Regions from separate parts of the Mycolicibacterium phocaicum genome, predicted to be linked through region 2. Evidence: predicted binding sites of a transcription regulator. Region 2 holds the regulator's gene; the other holds the start of a gene.
What was found. The regulator LexA, encoded in region 2, represses DNA repair genes until DNA is damaged. The targets are predictions, from matches to a motif close to CGAACANNTGTTCG.

Region 1: the regulator LexA is predicted to act here: its motif matches at 2,132-2,145, upstream of G6N46_RS08175 (HNH endonuclease signature motif containing protein).

The regions. Positions count from the first base shown of each region.
Region 1 covers NZ_AP022616.1:1,681,313-1,687,106, reverse strand. The annotation lists gene G6N46_RS08180 (hypothetical protein) at 1-494, shown strand, start outside; gene G6N46_RS08175 (HNH endonuclease signature motif containing protein) at 725-2,128, opposite strand; gene G6N46_RS08170 (phosphoribosyl-ATP diphosphatase) at 2,290-2,571, shown strand; gene hisG (ATP phosphoribosyltransferase) at 2,568-3,437, shown strand; gene G6N46_RS08160 (DUF4126 family protein) at 3,489-3,992, shown strand; gene G6N46_RS08155 (FAD-containing oxidoreductase) at 3,979-5,355, shown strand; gene G6N46_RS08150 (flavodoxin family protein) at 5,339-5,794, opposite strand, start outside.
Region 2 covers NZ_AP022616.1:1,260,769-1,266,562, reverse strand. The annotation lists gene G6N46_RS06170 (LGFP repeat-containing protein) at 1-1,720, shown strand, start outside; gene lexA (transcriptional repressor LexA) at 1,787-2,476, opposite strand; gene G6N46_RS06160 (LysM peptidoglycan-binding domain-containing protein) at 2,727-3,200, shown strand; gene nrdR (transcriptional regulator NrdR) at 3,312-3,776, shown strand; gene G6N46_RS06150 (alpha/beta fold hydrolase) at 3,783-4,805, opposite strand; gene G6N46_RS06145 (proteasome assembly chaperone family protein) at 4,850-5,791, opposite strand.

The DNA.
Region 1 (5,794 bases), 420 kb from region 2:
TGTACGGATTGGTCGTGGGTGTGCCGCTCACGATTTTCAACTCCATCGCTGCTCCGATACTCAACTTGCTGCCGTTCGCGGCGGTGCCGGCACCGGTCTCCGCGACGCCCATGCCGACGGCGGCCGTGTCGACCGGGCCTGTCGCGCCTGCCGCACCCACAGCGACCGTCTCCGACCCGGTGACGCCATCTCGCAAGGCGACACACAACGGGCGCGTGTCACCGACGTTGCGGACATCGAAGGGCGCGGTGACGACTTCGGATACGACCGACGATGAGTTGGTGGGGCAGTTCAAGCCGACGGGGCGGCGGTCGGTGCAGCACGGCCCGGTGACGGCTGCCGGGCAGCCCCAGGATCGGAATGCCGGCGGCAAGGATGCTGGATCGCAGGCAGGCCCGCCGAAGGGCGACGGCAAGGCGGGGGCATCGCCGTCGCGTAGCTCAAAGCTGGGCCACGGCACCCGGCCGGTTCGCGGTGACAAGGGCAACTCCTAGGCTCGGTTGAGTTTCGGCGCAGGCGCGGGCTCGGGCGCAGGCGCGGGCTCGGCGTAGGCATCGGCATCGGCATCGGCGGCATTCGCGGTGGCGCATTGCTCGTTGTGGCACGTTGCATCGCGCGGGCGCTGTGAATCGATGCGGCCCGTATTGCCGCGTGGGTGCCGCAGCGCGTGCGGTACCGCCGCCGTGGTTGGGCGGCGTGGCCTTCCGGCGCCGATGGCGCCGTATCACCTTGCGGGACTGTCACTTTCATCATTGCCGGTGTCTCCGCGCTCTGTGGGGTACAGCGTCGGGCGGTGGTACTGATTCGTCCTTGGTTGGCCGACGTCTAAGAGGGGTGGTGGGGTCCAGTGGGTGCGGCCGTCGGGGCCCATGGTGGTGGTCCAGCCGCCGGTGTCGACCAGCCGGTTGTCGGGTCCGCAGGCCAGGGTGAGGTTGGTGATGTCGGTCAGGCCGTCATCACGCCAGTTGGTGTTGACGTGATGGGCCTGGGAGCGGGATGCGGGGGCGGTGCAGTTGGGTCGGGTGCAGCCCAGGTCCCGGGCGAACAGGGCCAGCCGTTGTGCGGTGCTGGCGGTGCGCGCCGCCCGACCCAAATAGAGCGGTTGGCCGGTGTGGTCATCGAACACCGCGAGGTAGTTGTCCGACCCTTGTGCGGCCATCCGCACCAAATCCTTCACCGGCAGCTTCGTCCCGGTGTGCGTCACAGCGACCCCGGCACGTTTTTCCAGGTCGGTGACGGTGCAGGTGGCGACTACCCCGACGGGGAACCCGTTGTGCACCCCGCTGGATGAGGCCAGCATCATTCGCCCGACCATTTTGAACGCGTCGTATTGGCGTTGGGCCAGGGTGCGGGTGTCCGCATCGATTTGTTCTTGGGTGGGTGTCCCCGACAGGCACGGCACCTCGTCGGCGGGGTTGCACATACCGGGGGCGGCGTACTTGTCGAACAGCACCTGCCAGTAGGCCCGCCCTTCCGGATCGAGTTGGGCGGTGACGTCGGTGCGGCCGTCGGGCCGCTGCTTACCCATCACGAACGAACGCTTGGGGTCGGGCTCATCGTCGTCGGGTTCGGGGCCGTCCTGATCCAGCCGGTACAACAGGTCCGCTGCGACTTTGCGGAGGTCCTCGGGCGTCTTGACCCGGGCGTCGGCCACCAGGTCGGTCTCGCACTGGGCGAGAGTGACCGGGTCGGCCGCCCACAGCGGCAGCTTCTGGAAAAACCAGGTGATGACCTGCACGTGCTCACTGTTGATCGCACCTTCGGCCAGCGCGGCGGCCACCAGCTCCCACACCGGGCCCAACGGTTCGCCGGTGATGGCCGAGCGCGGGCCCAAATTATCTGTGTCGCGGACCCGGCGGCGGGCTTCTTCGCGGCTGATCCGCAACCGCACATGCAGCACCTCGGGCCAATCCTTGGCGCCGATGTCTTTGGCGGTGGCTTGGGTTTGGGCGGCGGCGAGGATCTGGTGATCGGTGGCTTCGGCGGCGCATTTGAGGGTTTCGCGCTGGGATTGCAGCTCGAGCAGGACCTCGATGGGTAGTCGGGTGTAGTCGAGGCTGTTGACCGCCGCGAGGGCATCCGCCAGTGCCGCGTAGGCGGTGCGGATGGTGGTGCGGTCGGTGGCCATATTCGAACAATAGTTCGAACCACCGACAAGTCGCTGTGACCGATGAGCAGCAAGTCACCTACCGTGACCAGCGCAATCAAAGTGACCAAAGTTTTTTCGAAGGTGGCTATGACCTCGGCATGCGACCCGAGGCGGCCACGTGCACGGCCCGTGTGCCCAGCGTGAAACAATTGCAGCCCGTGAAGACCTTCGATGCGCTATTCGCCGAGCTCAGTGAGCGAGCGAAGACCCGGCCGGCCGGCAGCGGCACCGTCGCGGCGTTGGACGCCGGGGTGCATCATCTGGGCAAGAAGATCATCGAAGAAGCCGGCGAAGTGTGGATCGCCGCGGAACACGAGAGCGATGACGAGCTGGCGGGCGAGATCAGTCAGCTCCTGTACTGGACGCAGGTATTGATGATCAAGCGCGGCCTGACCCTCGACGACGTGTACGGCAAGCTGTGACCGGCGCATCGTCCAACGGCCTCCTGCGCGTCGCCGTTCCGAACAAGGGCGCACTGAGTGAGTCGGCCGCCCACATCCTGTCCGAGGCCGGATACCGTCGCCGCACCGATCCGAAGGATCTGACGGTCGTCGACCCGGCGAACAAGGTCGAGTTCTTTTTCCTGCGGCCCAAGGACATTGCCATCTACGTGGGGTCCGGGCAGCTGGACTTCGGCATCACCGGTCGCGACCTCGCTGCCGAGTCGATGGCCCCCGTCAGCGAGCGGTTGGCCCTGGGTTTCGGATCCTCGACGTTCCGCTATGCCGCGCCAAAGGGACGGGACTGGACGGTCGCCGATCTGGCCGGCAAGCGCATCGCCAGCGCCTACCCGAACCTGGTGCGGAAAGACCTGTCCGACAAGGGGATCGAAGCCACCGTGATCCGCCTCGACGGCGCCGTGGAGATCTCGATCCAGCTCGGCGTGGCCGACGCCATCGCCGACGTCGTCGGATCCGGCCGCACTCTGGCGCTGCACAACCTGGTGGCCTTCGGTGAATCGCTGTGCGATTCGGAGGCGGTGCTGATCGAGCGCGCCGATGTCGCACCGGACCCGGCCCGCGACCAGCTCGCGGCCCGCATCCAGGGTGTGGTGTTCGGGCAGCAGTACCTGATGCTCGATTACGACTGCCCCCGCAGCGTTTTGGAGCAGGCAACGGCCATCACGCCGGGTCTCGAATCGCCGACCATCGCGCCCCTGGCTGACGCCGACTGGGTTGCGGTGCGTGCCCTGGTGCCGCGGCGGCAGGTCAACGCCATCATGGATGAGCTGGCGGCCATCGGGGCCAAGGCGATCCTGGCGTCCGATATCCGGTTCTGTCGCTTCTGACCCGTGCCGGTGTTAGCGTCCCCGTAAGGTCTGCAACCTGACGGAGGTCAAGTGACACAAGCACTGATTCTGCTGTTCGCCTTACTCATCGGTGTGGTCGCGGGCCTGCGGGCGCTGACTCCGCCCGCGGTGGTGGCCTGGGGCGCCAAGCTCGGTTGGCTGCCGCTGGTGGGTACCTGGGCCGAATGGGTCGGTAACTGGATCACGGTGACGGTGCTGACCGTCCTGTTGGTGGTCGAGTTGATCACCGATCAGCTGCCCAAGACGCCGGCGCGAACGGTGCCGGCGCAGTTCGGGGCCCGGTTGCTCACCGGGGCGTTCGCCGGTGCGGTCATCGGTGCCGGGTGGCACCATACGTTCATCGGCATGGGTGGCGGCATGATCGGCGCGGTCATCGGGACGCTGGCAGGCTTCCACGCACGTCGAATCCTGGTGGCGCGCAACGGCGGACATGACCTGCCGGTGGCGCTCGCCGAGGACGTCCTCGCGGTCGGTGGTGGCTTCGCCATAGCGGCCGTCGTGCTGAGTGCCATCGGTCCCTATGTCGTCGTCTGAGAGCACCGCGTTCGACGCCATCATCGTCGGCGCCGGACAAGCGGGACCGCCCTTGGCCGGCCGACTCACCGAAGCCGGCCAGACCGTCGCCGTCATCGAGCGCAAGCTCGTCGGCGGCACCTGCGTGAACTACGGCTGTATACCGACCAAGACTTTGGTCGCGAGCGCCTACGCCGCACACCTGGCCCGCCGCGGCGCCGACTACGGCATCGGAACCGGCGACGTCACCGTCGACATGGCAAAAGTCAAGGGCCGCAAGGACGGGATCGTCACCGAGGACCGCGAAGGCGTCGAGAGCTGGCTGGAAGGCATGAAAGGCTGCACGCTGCTACGCGGGCACGCACGCTTCCTCGATCCACACACGCTGCAGGTCGGTGACCAACAGATCACCGGTGAGAAGATTTTCCTCAACACAGGCGGCCGTGCGACGGCCCCGGATATCCCCGGTCTGACCGACGTTGATTACCTCACGAACGTCGGCATTCTCGACCTCGACACGGTGCCAGAGCACCTGGTGATCATCGGCGGCAGCTACATCGGTCTCGAGTTCGCGCAGATGTTCCGCCGGTTCGGCGCCGAGGTCACGGTCGTCGAACGCGGGCCGCGACTTGCCTCGCGCGAAGACGACGACGTCTGCGCCGCCATCAAGGACATTCTCGAACGTGAGGGCATCACAATCCACCTGGGTGCCAGCGATATTCGGGTAGCCAAAGACGGCGACGGGGTGGCGGTCAGCACCGGCAGTGCCGTTGTACCGGGCTCGCACCTGCTGGTCGCGGTCGGGCGCGTGCCCAACACCGACGACCTTGGTCTCGAAAAGGCCGGCGTGGCAACGGACTCCCGGGGATACATCACCGTCGACGATCAGCTGCGGACCACCGTCGACCACATCTGGGCCATGGGCGACTGTAACGGCAAGGGGGCGTTCACTCATACGTCGTACAACGACTTCGAGATCGTGGCGGCCAACCTGCTCGACAACGAACCGCGGCGGGTCAGTGACCGGATCCCCACCTATGCGCTGTACATCGATCCGCCGCTCGGGCGGGCCGGGTTGACCGAGGCGCAGGTTCGGGCGTCGGGGCGAAAAGCGTTGGTGGGCAAGCGCCCGATGACCCGCGTCGGCCGGGCGGTCGAAAAGGGGGAGACGCAGGGCTTCATGAAGGTCGTTGTCGACGCCGAGACCAACCAGATTCTCGGCGCCTCCATCCTCGGTGTCGGCGGCGACGAGGTGGTGCACTGCATCCTCGACCTGATGGCCGCCAAAGCCCCGTACACGACCATGACGCACACCGTGCACATCCACCCGACTGTTTCCGAGCTGGTGCCCACGATGCTCGAGGGGCTCAGGCCCCTGCAATGACAGGCTCGGTAACAGCCTGTGCCACACCGCGTCCGGCGACCAATTGCCGGGTGACCTCGGCGACGCGCCGGCCCAGGTGTTCGCACGTCGCCGTATCGGATGGGTGCACCTGGTCTGGGTTGGCGTCGACATCGGTCGCCGCCGCGGCACCCAGCCAGAACCCCAGCCGATTGAGTTCGCTGTCGCTTGCGGTGGAGTGATTCCAGCCCGGGCCCAGGCCCAGATTGACCCAATGCATGTGATGCTGGGCGGCGAAGACCGCCAGTGAGACAAGCGAATTGAGCTTGTCGCCGCTCTTACTTCCCGAGTTGGTGAACCCGGCGGCGACCTTGTCGCGCCACGCGCCCTGCTGGCAGCGACGGCCCGTCTGCTCGGCGAACGTCTGGAACGCCGCCGACACATTGCCCATGTAGGTGGCGGTGCCGAAGATGATCGCGTC
Region 2 (5,794 bases):
CTGGAAGGGCGACGTCGTCACCCAGCCCTTCACCGGCGGTGAGGTGAGCTGGAACGCCAAGACCAAGGCGTTCACCACCACGCCGGCCGACCTGGCCGGCCAGCTGACCGGCCTCGACGTGCCGGGCGACGCGACGACGGCCATCGCCGCCGCACGACGGGCAGCCGGCGGGCCGCAGGGCACCCTCGGAGACGAGCAGGGTGCCCAGTACAAGGTCGGCGACGGCGTGGCACAGAACTTCGCCGGCGGCACCATCTTCTATTCACCGGCGACCGGTGCGCACGCGATCACCGGCGACGTACTGGCCAAATACCGCGCGGCCGGCGGCCCGCAGGGCGATCTCGGATTCCCGGCGAGCAACGAGACCGACGGCGGCATCTCGCCCACGAGCCGCATCGCCACGTTCGCCGCCGCCGACAACCCGGCGATCTTCTGGACGCCCGAGCACGGCGCGTTCGTCGTCCGCGGCGCGATGAACGCGGCGTGGGACAAGCTCGGTGGCGCGACCGGCAAGCTCGGCGCGCCGACCGCCGATCAGACCGTCAGCGGCGACGTCGTCAGCCAGAAGTTCACGGGCGGTTCGATCTCGTGGAACAAGTCCAGCCGTGCGTTCAGCACCGAGCCGGCAGAACTGGCGTCGCAGTTGGGCGGCCTGCAGGTACCCAGTGTCGATCTGCCGGGCGGGGTGACCTCGCAGTCCGACGAGGCCGGCAAGTGGTACCAGTTCCACTGGTGGTGGTTGCTGGCGATCATCCCGCTGCTGCTCGTCGTGGTCGGCATCGTGATCGCGTCGCTGCTGCGGCGCCGGCGGCACGCCGGACCGGACGCCGTCGACGATCAGGACGCGTACGACTACGACGACCACGAGCTCGGCGACGGGGAGTACGGCGACCCGCAGTATGCGGACGGCGGTGTCGACAGTGAGTACGGCGACGAGTTCGCGGCCGAGGACCAGCAGTTCGACGGCCCGCACGGCGGGCCCGCGTTCCAGAGCAACCCGGACGTCATCGACACCGCGCCGACGGTGTACCCCGATTTCACGGCCGAGCAGCCCGCCGACGAGCCCGCCGACGGTGAGGCGGACGCCGATGCCGATGCCGAGGCGCAAGCCGAGCTCGACGCCGAGCCGGTCGACGCGGCCGAACCCTACGAGCCTGAGCCGCAGGCGAGCGGCGACGACGGCGACCGCGAACCCGCCGACGAACCGACGGCCTCGGTGCAACTCCCGGATGCGTTGCGTCGTGGTGGCGCGGCGGCGGGCCTGACCGCGGCCGGGTTGGCGGGCTTCGCCGGACTTCGGCCCCGGGACCCCGCCGACCGTGTCTGGGCTGCGCCGGCCGAGGACCAGGAGACCGAGGACCAGGCTGACGAGCGTGCGTCCGAGCCCGAGGAACAGGTGGCCGAGGCCGAGACGCCGGAGGTTTCGGAGGCGGAACCGGCAGCCGAGGCTCCTGTGGACGAGGCGCCTGCGGAGGACGCCGTCGCGGCCGGTCCGGCCAGCGGCCGGCACCATGCGCTGGGGGCCGAGGAACCCGAGACCGCGCAGATGTCGTTCCGCGTCGCGACCGGTGCGGAGCCGCCAGAGGGCTACGGCATCAAGGCCAATACCGAGTCGGGTTTGTACTGGGTGCCGGGATCTCCCGGGTATGACGAAGCGCCCGTCCAAATCTGGTTTGCCAGTGAGGAATTCGCGGTCACCAACGGGTTCATCCGCGGCTGACCGGAGTCATGACTGAGCCCCGCTGCGAGCGACTGCAGCGGGGCTCATCTCTAGGTCTGGCAGCCCTCAAATCTTGCGGATGACGGTCACGACCTTGCCGAGGACGACCGCGTCGTTGCCCGGGATCGGGTCGAACGCCGGGTTGTGCGGCATCAGCCACACCTGGCCCTTGGTGCGCTTGAAGGTCTTCACCGTGGCCTCACCGTCGATCATCGCTGCGACGATGTCCCCGTTGTCGGCCACGTTCTGCTGCCGCACGACGACCCAGTCGCCGTCGCAGATCGCGGCGTCGATCATCGACTCGCCGACCACCTTCAGAAGGAACAACGAGCCCTCACCCACGAGTTCGCGGGGGAGCGGGAAGACGTCTTCGACGGCCTCTTCGGCAAGGATCGGGCCGCCGGCGGCGATCCGGCCGAGCACCGGCACGAACGTCGGTTCGGGCAGCGCGTCCGAACCGGAGACATCGGTTGTGATGGTGGCGCCCGTCGAGTCGTCCGCACCGCGCACGTCCACGGCGCGCGGGCGGTTCGGGTCGCGGCGCAGGTAGCCCTTCTTCTCCAGCGTGCGCAGCTGGTGGGCCACCGACGAGGTCGAGGTGAGGCCGACGGCGTCGCCGATCTCCCGGATGCTGGGCGGATAGCCGCGGGTGGTGACCGAGGTGCGGATGACGTCGAGGATGGTCCGCTGGCGCTCGGTGAGGCTGCTGGACCGTCCGCCTGGCTGGGTGTCCGGGGTATCGGTGCTGTCGCTCATGCAGACGAATCTAGCCCAGTGCGGACGATTCATCAAACATGTGTTCGAGATCGGGCGGGTCGGCGTGTCGCGGACGGATCTCGTCGTGACGTCGTGAAAGGGGCGGCGGAGTCGGCGAACGGAACTTGTCGGTGGGTCGTCGTATCGTTCGCAACAGTTCGATCACATGTTCTACCTTTCGAACATTTGGGCGATATAGTCGAACACAAGAGCGATCGAACCTATGTACGAACTCCTGAGAGGAACCGACATGACCGTCATCACCCGCGAATACCCGACCGACGTCGTCGTCCGCACCGTGCCTCGGCGTGGAGATGTGAATCCGCACCGCCAGGCCCGGCTGCGGCCGGCTGGTTCCCGTCCTGCGGGCGCGGCCTTCCGCCACCGCGGTACGGGAGTACTGACCTCCCGGGCCTCGCACCGTCGCAACCCGATCACGCCGTTGACCACGGTGATGCTGGCTCTGGTCGCGGCCGGGATCACGGTGTGGCTGGGCCTGGTGGCGCAGTTCGGCGAAGCTGTCCAGCCGACATCGTCGGCGGCCTCGGTGCCCGCACAGCTCGCGGTGGTCCGGGTGCAGACCGGGGAGTCCATTCAGCAGGTCGCCCGGCGCGTGGCGCCCGACGCGCCCGTCAGCGCCGTCGTCGACCGCATCAAGGAGCTCAACAAGCTGCCGTCGGTGGCACTGAACGCCGGTCAGACGCTGATCGCGCCGGTCGGCTGAGGACAGCCCGTGCGCACCTCGATCGGCACGGCGCCCGGCCGCGTCCGAGCGGCACGGGTAGGCTCAAGACCGTTCGAAACGGTCGATTGTCGGTGCGGCGAAGGAGCGGTGATGCACTGTCCGTTCTGCCGGCATCCGAACTCGCGTGTGGTCGATTCACGGGAAGCTGATGAAGGGCAGGCGATTCGGCGTCGCCGGTCATGCCCGGAATGCGGCCGCCGGTTCACGACGGTGGAAACTGCGGTCGTCGCGGTGGTCAAACGCAGCGGCGTCACAGAACCGTTCAGCCGGGACAAGGTGATCAAGGGCGTGCGGCGCGCCTGCCAGGGTCGGCAGGTCGACGACGATGCCCTGAACCAGTTGGCACAGAAGGTCGAAGATGCGGTGCGGGCCACCGGATCTCCCGAAGTGCCGAGCCATGAGGTCGGGCTGGCGATCCTCGGCCCTTTGCGTGACCTCGATGAGGTCGCCTATCTGCGGTTCGCCTCCGTGTACCGCTCATTCTCGTCCGCTGAGGACTTCGAACGCGAAATCGAGGCGCTGCGCGCGCACCGCGGCGTGACGTCGTCGGGCTGACTGCCGCTAGGTCGCGCTGCGTTCGTCGGTCTCCATCGCGTCGAGCACCGCGAACTTCGTATCCTGCGGGGCGTCGATCGATTTCGCGGTGACGCCGGTCTGCAGTAGGCCGCGCAGGGCATCGCGGTCGTACACCGACGGCGCGGTGGTGTCGATGAACTCCTCGACGAGCTTCACGAACCGATCGGGATCGTCATGAAATGGGAAATGGCCCGAGTTGTCGAAGAACTCGAGCCGAGAACCTGGCATCGCGGCATGGGCCAGCTCGCCATGAGCAGCCGGGATGACGGCATCGTGGGTGCCCCAAACCAATTGCACCGGAATGGCTTCGGTCAAATAACATCGATCCAGCATCGTGACCACCTGGCCCCGCCAGTCGACCACCGCACGCAGGGTCCGGGCAAAGGCGGACGAGGCCTTGGGTTCGGGCAGGTCGTTGAGGATCCGCAGCATGTTCGGCAGGTCGTGACCCAGACCGGTCGACCCGAGCAGCGCGCCGCCGAGACGTCCGGCGAGCTGAAGCGCGGGCAGCACCAACGGGATTCGCAACAGCGCCAGCGCTTCGGTGCCCAATGGCAGGGCCGCGAGCCGCAGCGCGATGTTCACGTCGCGGGTGACGCCGCCGGCACCCACCAGCACCAGGCGATCGATCAATTGCGGGAATTGATAGGCGAATTGCATGGCCACGCCGCCGCCCAGCGAATGGCCGACGACCGTTACCCGTTCGATGTCCAGCACGCTGAGCAGGTCCCGCATGCCGTTGGCGTACGCCGCCACCGAGTAGTCGGCGCGCGGTTTGTCGGACTGGCCGTGACCCAGCAGGTCTGGGGCGATCACGGTGAAGCGCTGCGCGAGGCGCGTCTGAACGGTCTCCCAGGTGGTGGAGTTGTCACCGATGCCGTGGATGAGCAGGATCGCCGGTCCCGAACCGGCTATCCGGTACGCCCGCCGGTAACCGTGGATGGTGCGGTATTCCAGCCGCGGCGTGACGTCGCGCACCGAGTGCAGGGTGGGCTTCCCATCGGACATCGTCCCAGCTCCTTCCCATCGTGTCGGCGGAGCCGACCGCGTGGTCAGTCGCCGACAGTGCCGTCGTCGCCGGCCTGGGGATCGGAGAATCCGTCGCCGGACTGTTCGGCGAGGAACTGCTCGAACTGTGCGCCGAGCTCGTCGCCGCTGGGTAGTTCCTCGTCACGTGCCAGCAACGACCGATTTTCCTGAGCAGCGACGAACGAATCGTACTGTTGTTCCAGTGCACTGACCACTTGAGCGACTTCGGCGCTGGCCTCCACCTGCTCACTGATCTTCGTGTACACCTCGGCGCCCGCCTCGGACAGCTCGTGGAGCGGGATCTGCAGCGATGCGATCCGCGAGACCTCGCCCAGCAGGGCCTCCGCGGCCGGCGGATACGCGGTTTGCGCCAGGTAGTGCGGCACGTGCACCGTGAAGCCCAGAGCTTCGTGGCCGTGCTGAATCATCCTGTACTCCAACAGGTTCGACACGCTGGCCGGAACCTGCACCTCGCCCACCCATGGCGTGTGATCAGCGATCAGTTCCTTGTTGCCCGCGTGTGCGGTCATGGTGACGGGCCGCGTGTGCGGCACCGCCATCGGGATGGCGCCCAGCCCGATGACCTGCCGGACCCCGAGCCGCTCGGAGAGCAGCCGCACCGCCGTGATGAATCGTTCCCAGCGCAGGTCCGGCTCCATGCCGGCCAGCAGCAGGAACGGCGTCCCGGCGGTGTCGTGCAACGCGTACAGATTCAACTCGGGGTCGTCGTACTTGGTGAAGTGATCGGTGGTGAACGTCATCAGCGGTCGACGCGACCGGTAGTCCAGCAGCTCGTCGATGGCGAACGACGCGACCAGTTCGGTGTCGAGCGTGTTCTTCAGGTGCTCGGCAGCCAGCCGGATGGCATGGCCGGCATCGGAGAAGCCTTCGAGGGCGTGCACCATCACCGGTCCGCGGCCGTCGGCGGCGGACAGCTGGGGCGCGGGGAACTCCAGCTCGTACATGCC